One region of the Kitasatospora sp. NPDC088548 genome, then DNA from elsewhere that is predicted to be linked to it. Evidence: riboswitches for the same ligand, from Rfam matches in the RefSeq annotation. Region 1 holds a riboswitch; the other holds the start of a gene.
What was found. A riboswitch is a leader RNA that binds a small molecule or an ion and turns the genes downstream of it on or off. The one in region 1 is predicted to bind glycine.
Positions count from the first base shown of each region.

Region 2: another riboswitch for glycine. It lies ahead of gcvT (glycine cleavage system aminomethyltransferase GcvT); the one in region 1 lies ahead of gcvP (aminomethyl-transferring glycine dehydrogenase).

Region 1 covers NZ_JBIVMI010000003.1:12,576-17,956, forward strand. The annotation lists gene ACIP82_RS05530 (MFS transporter) at 1-962, opposite strand, end outside; gene ACIP82_RS05535 (PRC and DUF2382 domain-containing protein) at 1,105-2,334, opposite strand; glycine riboswitch at 2,558-2,661, shown strand; gene gcvP (aminomethyl-transferring glycine dehydrogenase) at 2,900-5,381, shown strand, end outside.
Region 2 covers NZ_JBIVMI010000014.1:158,580-163,960, forward strand. The annotation lists gene glyA (serine hydroxymethyltransferase) at 1-324, opposite strand, end outside; gene gcvH (glycine cleavage system protein GcvH) at 460-840, opposite strand; gene gcvT (glycine cleavage system aminomethyltransferase GcvT) at 1,001-2,122, opposite strand; glycine riboswitch at 2,351-2,456, opposite strand; gene ACIP82_RS19805 (enhanced serine sensitivity protein SseB) at 2,658-3,452, shown strand; gene ACIP82_RS19810 (enhanced serine sensitivity protein SseB C-terminal domain-containing protein) at 3,601-4,542, shown strand; gene ACIP82_RS19815 (ABC transporter permease) at 5,011-5,381, shown strand, end outside.

The DNA of each region.
Region 1 (5,381 bases):
GCGGAGGGCAGCAGCATGATGCCGGCGTGCAGCACGGTGGCGGTGAAGCCGTAGTGGGCGAGCTTCTCAGGGGTCTGGGCGAAGTTGCTGATCACCATGAACGAGCCGTACATGCCGAAGCCGATCAGCAGGCCGGCCAGGTTGGTGAAGGCGACGGCCGGGCGGGACATCATCGTCATGTCGACCAGCGGGTGCTTGACCTTGACCTCGATGACGCCCCAGATCAGGGCGACCACGGCGGCGACGGCGAACAGGCCGAGCGTCTTGGTGGAGGTCCAGCCCCAGTGGTTGCCCTGGCTGACCGCGACCAGCAGGGCGGAGAGCCAGCCGGCCAGGGTGATCGCACCGAGCGGGTCGGCGCCGCCGTCCTTGTCGGTGACCGGGTCGGCGGGCACCCGGAAGGCGACCAGGGCGACCGCGAGCAGACCGAAGACCAGGCCCATCCAGAAGATCGACTTGTAGCTCCAGTGCTCCAGCAGCAGGCCGGTGGCGACCAGGCCGAGGCCGCTGCCGACGCCCATCGACGCGCTGATCGCCGCGACGCCGCCGGTGACCTTCTGCTTGGGCAGTTCGTCACGGACGATGCTGATGGCCAGCGGCAGCACGCCACCGCCGGCGCCCTGGAGGACGCGGGCGACGACCAGCCAGGTGAAGGAGTGGGTGGTGACCGCGAGTGCGGACCCCGCCACCAGGCCGGCCAGCGAGATCAGCAGCATCGGCTTGCGGCCGCGCAGGTCGCCGAAGCGCCCCAGCAGGGGGGTCAGCACGGCGGCGGAGAGCAGGTTGGCGGTCATCAGCCAGGTGATGCTGGAGCCCGAGACGCCGAGCTCCTTGGCCAGCGAGGGCAGGATCGGAACGACCGCGGTCTGCACCACGCTGAACGACAGCATCGCCAGGATGAGGGCCGGCAGGACCCGGGCGCTGCTTGGCTTCGTGGTGGTGGGCTGTGGTGCCTCACTCACGGTTGCTTCCTCCTGTACATGGTGAATGAACTGAAGTAACCATGCAGGGGGATACTTCAGTGTGTCAAATATCGATTGGTGAAGCTTTGGCAAAGTCGAGGACCCCGGGCCGCGGCGGCCCGGGGTCCTGCTGATGTCCGGTTCAGATGAGCGGCCGGACCGGAGCCTCGCGGGCCGGTTCGTCCACCGCACGGGCGGCTGTGGCCGGGTGCGGAGTGTGGGCCGCCGGGGGTACGGGCGTGTGGACGGACGCCGTCGCGGGGGGCGGGGCGGGCGCGGTGGCGTCGTGCACCTCGATGTGCTCGCGCCGCAGCTCGTCGCGGATCACCTCCTCGGTGGTGTACCGCTCGACCACCAGGCGGACCCGCTCGACGGGCGCCAGGTACTTGCGGACCACCGGGCGCTCCTCGCGCAGCGTGACCTCCTCGACGGACTCGGCGATCTCCTTGTTGGTGATGAGCGCGCGCTCGGCCTCGCTGACGGGCGTCCGCTCCACCCGGACCCGCTCGCGGACCACGGGGACGCGGTGCTCCACCGCCTCGGTGATGACGTACTTGCGCAGCTTCGCGGTGCCCAGGACGTGCCACTCGGTGGTGACCTCCAGCCGTTCCTCGCGGCAGGTGAGCTCCACCGGGCTGCCGAGCGCGGGCGGGGCCGGCCGTGCGGCGTCGACCGGGGCGCCGTCGACGACTGGGGCGCCGTCGACGGCCGGAGTGTCGGGCTCCGTGGTCTGCGGCCGGGGCGCGGCGGCGGGCGCGGTGGCGGTGCCGGCTCCCGAGGCGGTCTCCCGGGCGGGTCCGGACGGCTTGCCGAGGTCGACCGCCGGGGTGGTGGCGTGCTTGGCGGGCGCGGTGTCGGCGGAGTGGAAGGCGAGCGGCCCGGCGGGGGGCGCGGCGTCTGCGGAGTGGAAGGAGAGGTGCTTGGCCGGAGCCGCGGCGGTGGACGCGACGCCTGCGGCCGCGCCCGCCCCCGCCGCGTCGGCGGCCTTCTCCGCCGGGGGGACGGCGCCGAAGTCCAGGTCGGCCGGCTGGTCGGTGTCGGGCCCGGAGCGGTCGTCCGCCGGGGTGTCGAGTCCGTAGTAGCGGTAGAGCTGGAGTTCCTGGGCCGGTGAGAGGTGCTGGCCCACGCCGAAGTCCGGTGACTCCTTCACCAGGGACTTGTCGTACGGCACCCGCAGCTCGTCGCCGGAGAACTCGCTGGTGGTCAGCGGGACGAAGGCGTCCCGGCCGAAGATGCCGGTCCGGACGGCGGCCCACTCCGGCTGGCCGGTGGCGTCGTCGAGGTACACCTCGTCGACCGTGCCGATCTTGTCTCCGTTGCGGTCCACCGCCTTGTGGCCGATGAGGTCCCGGGGATCGATATCGGTTTGCACTCTTTCCTCCCGTGCAGCTGTTCCTGCGGAACGCCGTAGGCCGGCGGTTTGAGCACCCGTTCCCTCCGCCACTTCACACCAAAAGCCATGAACCAGACATACGCGAGCCGGGTGCAGCCGTCCGGGCCGGGTGCTCCGCTGTACGGGTCACGGGTGAAGTGGCCGAGTGACCTGACGTACCCGTGATCGGAGGGCTTCCCGCTGGTACCCTGGGCGCGACCGCCGAGCCCGCTCGGGAGAGTCCCCGACCGCGAAAACCGCTGGTCGAGGCGCCGAAGGAGCAACTCCTCCCCGGAATCTCTCAGGCATCCGTACCGTGTGGGATAGGTCACTCTGGAAAGCAGGGCAGGACCGCCGGCGAGGGAGCCGGCGGCCACCACCCTCACCGACGGTGCAAGCCGACGGTGCGCCCACAGCGCACCGTGCGGGTGAAGCTCTCAGGTCCCGATGACAGAGGGGGAGGCCTGTCGGGTTCGTCCGCCCGGGCCGAGCCGCTGTCCGCAGCGATCGGAGCCGTCCGGCGTGCGGACCCCCGCCGGTCCGTGACCAGGAGGCCTCGACCACCATGAACGCCCAGCCGAACGCCGGACGCTCCACCAGCGCCGCGACCCTCACCGAGCTTGAGCAGGCCAGCCCCTTCGAGACCCGCCACATCGGCCCCGACGCCGCCGCGCAGGAGAAGATGCTGGCCCAGGTCGGCTACGGCTCGCTGGACGAGCTCGCCGCCACCGCCGTGCCCGAGGCGATCCGCTCCATCACCGGTCTGGACCTGCCCGCGGGTCGCAGCGAGGCCCAGGTGCTCGCGGAGCTGCGCGAGCTGGCCGGCCGCAACCGGGTGCTCCAGCCGATGATCGGCCTGGGCTACTACGGGACCTTCACCCCGCCGGTGATCCTCCGCAACGTCCTGGAGAACCCGGCCTGGTACACCGCCTACACGCCGTACCAGCCGGAGATCTCGCAGGGCCGCCTGGAGGCGCTGATCAACTTCCAGACCCTGGTCTCCGACCTGACCGGCCTGCCCACCTCCGGCTCCTCGCTGCTCGACGAGGGCACCGCGGCCGCCGAGGCGATGGCGCTGGCCCGCCGCGTCACCAAGGTCAAGGGCGGTGTCTTCCTGGTCGACGCCGAGACCCTGCCGCAGACCCTCGCGGTGGTCAACACCCGCGCCGTGCCGACCGGGGTCGAGGTCGTCGTCGCCGACCTCTCCGCGGGCATCCCGGCCGAGATCGTCGAGCGCGGTGTCTTCGGCGTGCTGCTCCAGTACCCGGGTGCCACCGGTGTGGTCCGCGACCTCACCCCCGTCATCGAGCAGGCCCACGGCCTCGGCGCGATCGTCGCCGTCGCCGCCGACCTGCTGGCGCTCACCCTGCTGAAGTCCCCGGGCTCGCTCGGCGCCGACATCGCCTGCGGCACCTCGCAGCGCTTCGGGGTGCCGATGGGCTTCGGCGGCCCGCACGCCGGCTACCTCTCGGTGCGCGCCGAGTACGCCCGTTCGCTGCCCGGCCGCCTGGTCGGCGTCTCCGTCGACGCCGACGGCAACCGCGCCTACCGCCTGGCGCTGCAGACCCGTGAGCAGCACATCCGCCGCGAGAAGGCGACCAGCAACATCTGCACCGCCCAGGTGCTGCTCGCCGTGATGGCCTCGATGTACGCCGTCTACCACGGCCCGGACGGCCTGGCGGACATCGCCCGGCGCACCCACCGCTACGCCGCCGCCCTCGCCGAGGGCCTGCGGGCCGGCGGCGTGGAACTGCTGCACGGCGAGTTCTTCGACACCGTCACCGCCGTCGTCCCCGGCCGCGCCGCCGCGATCGCCGAGGCCGCCCGCGAGCACGGCATCAACGTCTACCAGGACGGCGAGGACCGGATCTCGGTCTCCACCGACGAGACCACCACCCGCGAGCACCTGGCGGGCGTCTGGGCCGCGTTCGGCGTCGAGGGCGTCGAGGTCGCGGAGGGCGCCGACGCGCTGCCCGCCGCGCTGCTGCGCGAGGACGAGTACCTGACCCACCCGGTCTTCCACAGCCACCGCTCGGAGACCGCGCTGCTGCGGTACCTGCGCCGCCTGTCGGACCGGGACTACGCGCTGGACCGCGGCATGATCCCGCTGGGCTCCTGCACCATGAAGCTCAACGCGACCACCGAGATGGAGCCGGTGACCTGGCCCGAGTTCGGCCAGCTGCACCCCTTCGCGCCGATCGACCAGGCGCAGGGCTTCCTCACCCTGATCCGTCAGCTGGAGCAGCAGCTGGTCGAGGTGACCGGCTACGACGCCGTCTCCATCCAGCCGAACGCCGGCTCCCAGGGCGAGCTGGCCGGCCTGCTGGCCGTCCGCGCCTACCACCACGCCAACGGCGACACCCAGCGTGACGTCTGCCTGATCCCGTCCTCCGCGCACGGCACCAACGCGGCCTCCGCCGTGATGGCCGGCATGCGCGTGGTCGTGGTCAAGACCCTGGTCGACGGCGACGTGGACGTCGAGGACCTCAAGGTCAAGATCGAGAAGCACCGCGACAGCCTCGCCGTGCTGATGGTCACCTACCCGTCCACCCACGGCGTGTACGAGACCCAGATCACCGACATCTGCGCGGCCGTGCACGAGGCCGGGGGCCAGGTGTACGTGGACGGTGCCAACCTGAACGCCCTGGTCGGCCTCGCCAAGCCGGGCAAGTTCGGCGCGGACGTCTCGCACCTGAACCTGCACAAGACCTTCTGCATCCCGCACGGCGGCGGCGGCCCCGGCGTCGGCCCGGTCGCGGTGCGCGGGCACCTCGCGCCGTACCTGCCCAACCACCCGCTCCAGGCGGAGGCCGGCCCGGCCACCGGCGTCGGCCCGATCTCGGCCGCGCCCTGGGGCTCGGCCGCCATCCTGCCGATCTCCTGGGCGTACGTCCGGCTGATGGGCGGCGAGGGGCTCAAGCACGCCACCCAGGTCGCGGTGCTGAACGCCAACTACATCGCCAAGCGGCTGGCCCCGCACTTCCCGGTGCTCTACACCGGCCCCGGCGGCCTGGTCGCGCACGAGTGCATCATCGACCTGCGCCCGC
Region 2 (5,381 bases), on a different contig from region 1:
CGCGAACATCGCGGCGGCGTTGGCCTGCGCGCCGGAGTGCGGCTGGACGTTGGCGTGCTCGGCGCCGAACAGGGCCTTGATCCGGTCGATCGCGATCTGCTCGACGACGTCCACGTGCTCACAGCCGCCGTAGTAGCGGCGGCCGGGGTAGCCCTCGGCGTACTTGTTGGTGAGCACCGAGCCCTGGGCCTCCATGACCGCCACCGGGGCGAAGTTCTCGGAGGCGATCATTTCCAGGGTGGTCTGCTGGCGGTGCAGCTCGGCGTCGACCGCGGCGGCGATCTCCGGGTCGAGAGCGTGCAGGGACTGGTTGAGAACCGTCATGGTGTGGTCTTCCCGGGGAGGAGAGAAGGACGTGCCGCGCTTGGCGCGCCCTTGGGAGGGAGGCGGCGGGCGACGGGAGGGCGGGGACGGCCGGCCGCGGGGCGGCCGCCGCGCTGCGGCCGCCCCGGCGGACGATCAGGCCTCGGGGTTGGTGAGCGCGTCGTACTCGTCGGCGCTCAGCAGCTCGTCGGTGGCCTCGACGCGGACCTTGAACAGCCAGCCGCCTTCGAAGGGCTCGCTGTTGACGAGGGCGTTGTCGTCCAGGACGGCCTGGTTGACCTCGACGATCTCGCCGGTGACCGGCGAGTACAGGTCGCTGACCGACTTGGTGGACTCGAGCTCGCCACAGGTCTCACCCGCGGTCACGGTCTCGCCGACCTCGGGCAGCTGCACATAGACGATGTCGCCCAGGGCGTCGGCCGCGTGGGCGGTGATACCGACCGTGGAGACACCGTCAGCGGCGGCCGTCAGCCACTCGTGCTCCTTGGTGTACTGCAGGTGCTGGGGGTTGCTCATGGCGTCATTCTCCAGGATGGGAAGCGGGTACGACGAAGCGGTCCGGCGGGCGGACGGCATCGACGTGGATCTACGGGGGGAAAGCGGGCCTCGGCGGACGGGCCGGAGGCGGGCTCCGCCCCGCGCCGGGGAGCTGCCCGGCGCGGGACGGAGCGGGCCCTCAGCGGGCGCGCTTGTAGAACGGCAGCGCCACGACCTGCACCGGCTCGGGCCGGCCGCGGACGTCCACCGCGACGGTGGTGCCGGGCGCGGCGTGCGCCGCGTCCACGTAGGCGATCGCGATCGGCTTGCCCAGCGTGGGGGAGGGGGCGCCGGAGGTGATCCGGCCGATCGGCGTGCCGTCGGCGGAGACCACGGTGTAGTCGGCGCGCGGGACGCGCTTGCCCTCGGAGACCAGGCCGACCAGCACCCGCGGCGGGTGGGCCTCGGCCTCGGCGGCGGCCTTCTCCAGCGCCTTGCGGCCGATGAACGCGCCCTCGTTGGTGGTCTTGTCGAACCGGACAACCCGGCCCAGGCCGGCGTCGAACGGGGTCAGGTCGGTGGACAGCTCGTGCCCGTACAGCGGCATGCCCGCCTCCAGGCGCAGCGTGTCGCGGCAGGACAGGCCGCAGGGCACCAGGCCGCGGTCGGCGCCGGCCTCGGTCAGCGCCGTCCAGACGGGCTCGGCGTCGGCCGGGGCGCAGAAGATCTCGAAGCCGTCCTCGCCGGTGTAGCCGGTGCGGGCGAGCAGCACCTCGCGGCCGGCCACCCGGGCCGGGAGGATCGCGTAGTACTTCAGGCCGGGCAGGTCGGCGTCGGTGGTGTCGGCGAGGATCGCGGTGGACTCCGGGCCCTGGACGGCGATCAGGGAGTAGGTGTCGCGGTCGTCGGTGACGACGGCGTCGAAGCCCTTGGCGCGGGCGATCAGCTCGTCCAGCACCAGCTGGGCGTTGGAGGCGTTGGCGACGACCAGGAAGGCGTCCTCGCGCAGGCGGTAGACGATCAGGTCGTCCAGGATGCCGCCGTCCTCGGCGCAGATCATGGTGTAGCGGGCGCGCAGCACGCCCAGCGCGGAGACGAAGCCGACCAGCGCGTGGTCCAGCATCTCGCCGGCCTGCGGACCGGTGACGGTGATCTCGCCCATGTGGGAGAGGTCGAAGAGGCCGGCCCTGGTGCGGACGGCGAGGTGCTCCTCGCGCTCGCTGCCGTAGCGCAGCGGCATGTCCCAGCCGGCGAAGTCGGTCATGGTCGCGCCGAGGGCGCGGTGCAGCGCGTCGAGCGCGGTGAGGCGGAGGGACGACATGGCCTGGGACTCCTCGGTCTGGGCACTCAGGTGTGCGCACGCCGGACCGGTCCCGCTCGGGGCCGACCCTGCGCGCGGGCATGCGGCGGCTGGGTCTCCCCATCTGTCGTCGTACCTGAGAGCTTCACCGCACGCAGGCCCGCAGCTCTTTACAGCTAACAGGACAACATGGCGGCTTGCACCGTGGGTGGGCGCGTGGCAGAGCCGTGCGCCGCTTTCCAGATGTGCCTAACCCGTGCGGTAGGGGTGCCTGAGAGTTTCCGGGGAGGACTTGCTCCTTCGGCGCCGGCTGTGCCGCCTGACGGGGCACTCCGGGCTCTCCCGCGCGGGTTCGAGCGGCCTGTATGGAGTTAGGGGCCTCCGTCGGGAAAGCGCGGAGACGCGCACATCATGGCACGTCTGCGCCCCGGGCGGGAGAGGGGCCCCGGGCGGCCCGCTAGGCTGCTCGGCGTCGGCGGGCGCGCCGGCGGGCACGCCGGCGGGCACGGCGCGGCGCACGAGCACGGCACACGGACACAGGGCGGTACAGGGGCGCATGGGGTACCCGGCGGAGCAGCAGCAGGGGTGGGGCGGCCCGGAGACGGCGCCGCAGGGCGGCGGATGGCCGGCCAACGAGCTGGAGCAGGTGCTCACCGCCGCGCTCGGCGACCCGGGCGCGACCGCCCGGGTGATCGAGGTACTGGCCCGCAGCCAGGTGTGGATCCCGCTGCCGGCCGGGGCCGATCCGCAGGGCCAGTCGCTGAACCTGCCGACCGTCGAGCTGGCCGGCGACCCCTATGTGCCGGTCTTCTCCTCGCAGGAGGTGTTCCTGCGGCAGGCGCCGGGGATGGCCTTCGCGGTCGCGCCGGTCTGGGAGTTCGCCCGCGGGCTGCCGCTGGGCATCGGCATAGCGGTGAACCCGGAGGCGGCGGTCGGCATCCCGGTGCCGCCGGAGGGCGTGGCCGAGCTGCGGCGCGGGCCGCGCGAGGACCGCTGGGAGGCCCCGGACAGCCCGACCGGCGGCCGGGTGGCGCTGCGCGAGCCGGTGCCGGGCGAGGACCCGGAGGCCTTCCTGGCCGCCGCCCGGGCCGAACTCGCCGGCCTGCCCGGGGTGCTGACCGCCCGGCGGGCGCTGGCCAGCGTCGAGGGCGAGCCGACCGTGATGTTCATCGGGGTCCAGCTCGACCCGGCGGCCCCGGCCGAGCCGGCCACCGTGAACGAAGCACTGGGCCGGGCACTGGGAACCGCGCCGCTGCCCGGCGGCGTCCACCTCGTACTACTCGATCTCGTGGAGGATCCCGTGGTCGAGTGGTTGCTCAACCAGGTCCGGCCGTTCTACACACGGATGTGACGCGTTCCCTCCCCGCCCGGCGTCGGGCCGGAGGAGGGGACGAGGCAGACACGTCGGCGTGGCGGCGGTCGGTGGCGCGCCATAGGGTGCGTGCAGGCAGCCGCCGGGTCGGCGGGTGAGAGAAGAAGAGGCGCAGCGAGGTGGGCGCATGAGTGCGGGAGCGGTAGCGGGCGGTGCACCGGGGCCCTGGGGCCAGGCGCCCGCCGGGCGCCCCGGCGCGGATCCGGGTGCGCTGGAGCGAGCCCTGCGCGAGGTCGCGCCGGAGCGCTACGAGGCGTACGAGGCGCTGCTGCACGCCCTTGCCGCGGGCCAGGTCTGGATGCTGCTCTGGCACGGCACCCCCGGCAGCCCGGACGCCCAGTACGGGAACATGGAGATCAGCGGCCACGGCTACGCGCCGGCCGTCACCTCGCCCGAGCAGCTGGCGGCGTCCGGCTGGGCCCGGGCGCACGAGGTGATCTCCGGCCGGGAGATCGCCGCCTCGCTGTACCGCACCCGCTGGGGCCTCTGGCTGAATCCGCACGCCCCCGGCGGCGGTGTCGGGGTGCCCTGGGCGGACCTCCGGCGGATCGCGGCGGGGCTGGACCGGCTGCCGGCCGGGCCGCTGAAGCTGAGCGAACCGCAGGTGCCGGCCCAGCAGTTCTTCGCGCTGCTGGAGCGGCAGGCGGGCGAGGTGCGGGCGGTCAGGGCGCTGTGCCGGGCCTGGGTGCAGCCCGCCGTCGGTGAGCCGTACCTGGCCATCGGCCTTGATCTTTACGAGAGTTCGCCACCGACCGTGGAGGCCGTCCGGGCCCTGATGCAGCGGGCGATCGCGGTGGCCCCGGAGGGCCTGGCCGTCTCCACGGTGGCGATGGGGGACGAGTACGACCCGGTGGCGCTCTGGATGCGGGCCAACGCGCGGCCGTTCTTCGACCGTGAGGCGGCCGGCCGCGGGCGGCCGGCGACCGCGCCCTACCCGCCGGTGCCGCCACCGCCGTACACCTCGCAGACGGGGCCGGCGTACGGCGGTTACGGCACCCAGCCGCCCGGCCCTGGCTGGCCGGGGCAGCCGCCGCAGCAGCAGCCGTGGCCCGGCTATCCGGGGCGCTGACCGGGCGCGCCGGAGCCCCGCACCGTCGAAAACCAGTACGAGAAGCCGACTTGACGTGACGTCAGGTCGGCTTCCTGGTTTTTCCGGACGATTTTCCGGCCGGTGCCGTCACACATCTTGACATGCCTGTAACAGCTGTGTGAAGAGGGATATGCCGAGAATCCGGAGGTGCATGCGCACAGATCACAGTTGGGCATCTGTCGGTGGTCAGGGCTGGCGCAAGCCAGTTCAGATGGCAGAGAGTTCTGCGCAACGCACCGCGTGTACTTGGAGCCCCACAAAGGTGAACGCGCGCCGCGAACCGCTCGAACCGCGCGATGCCCATCCCGCGTGGCAGCAGCACCGAGTACCTCGTACCGCCGTGCACCACCCGAACCCTGCACCTCCGCACGTCCGCACCAGCCGTAGCGCCGAACCGGCGACCGGCACCCGTGGGCCGGCCACCGTCGGCGAGGGGACCAACTGACCATGACCGCACCCATCAAGACCGCCGGGAGCGAACCGGGGGCAGCCGCCGCCGCGAGCCCGGCCAAGAAGATCGAAGGCCGCTCGCTCGGCCGGATCGCCTGGACCCGCTTCAAGCGGGACAAGGCCGCCGTCGCCGGCGGTGTCGTGGTGATCCTGCTGATCCTGCTCGCCCTGCTGGCCAAGCCGATCGAGTCCGTCTTCGGACTGGACCCCGACGCCCTCAACCAGGACCTGCTGGACGCCAACCTCGGCGGCCTGCCGCTGGGCGACTGGGGCGGGATGAGCTGGGACCACCCGCTCGGGGTCGACCCGCTGCAGGGCCGTGACCTGCTCACCCGGGTCATCGAGGGCTCCTGGGTCTCCCTGCTCGT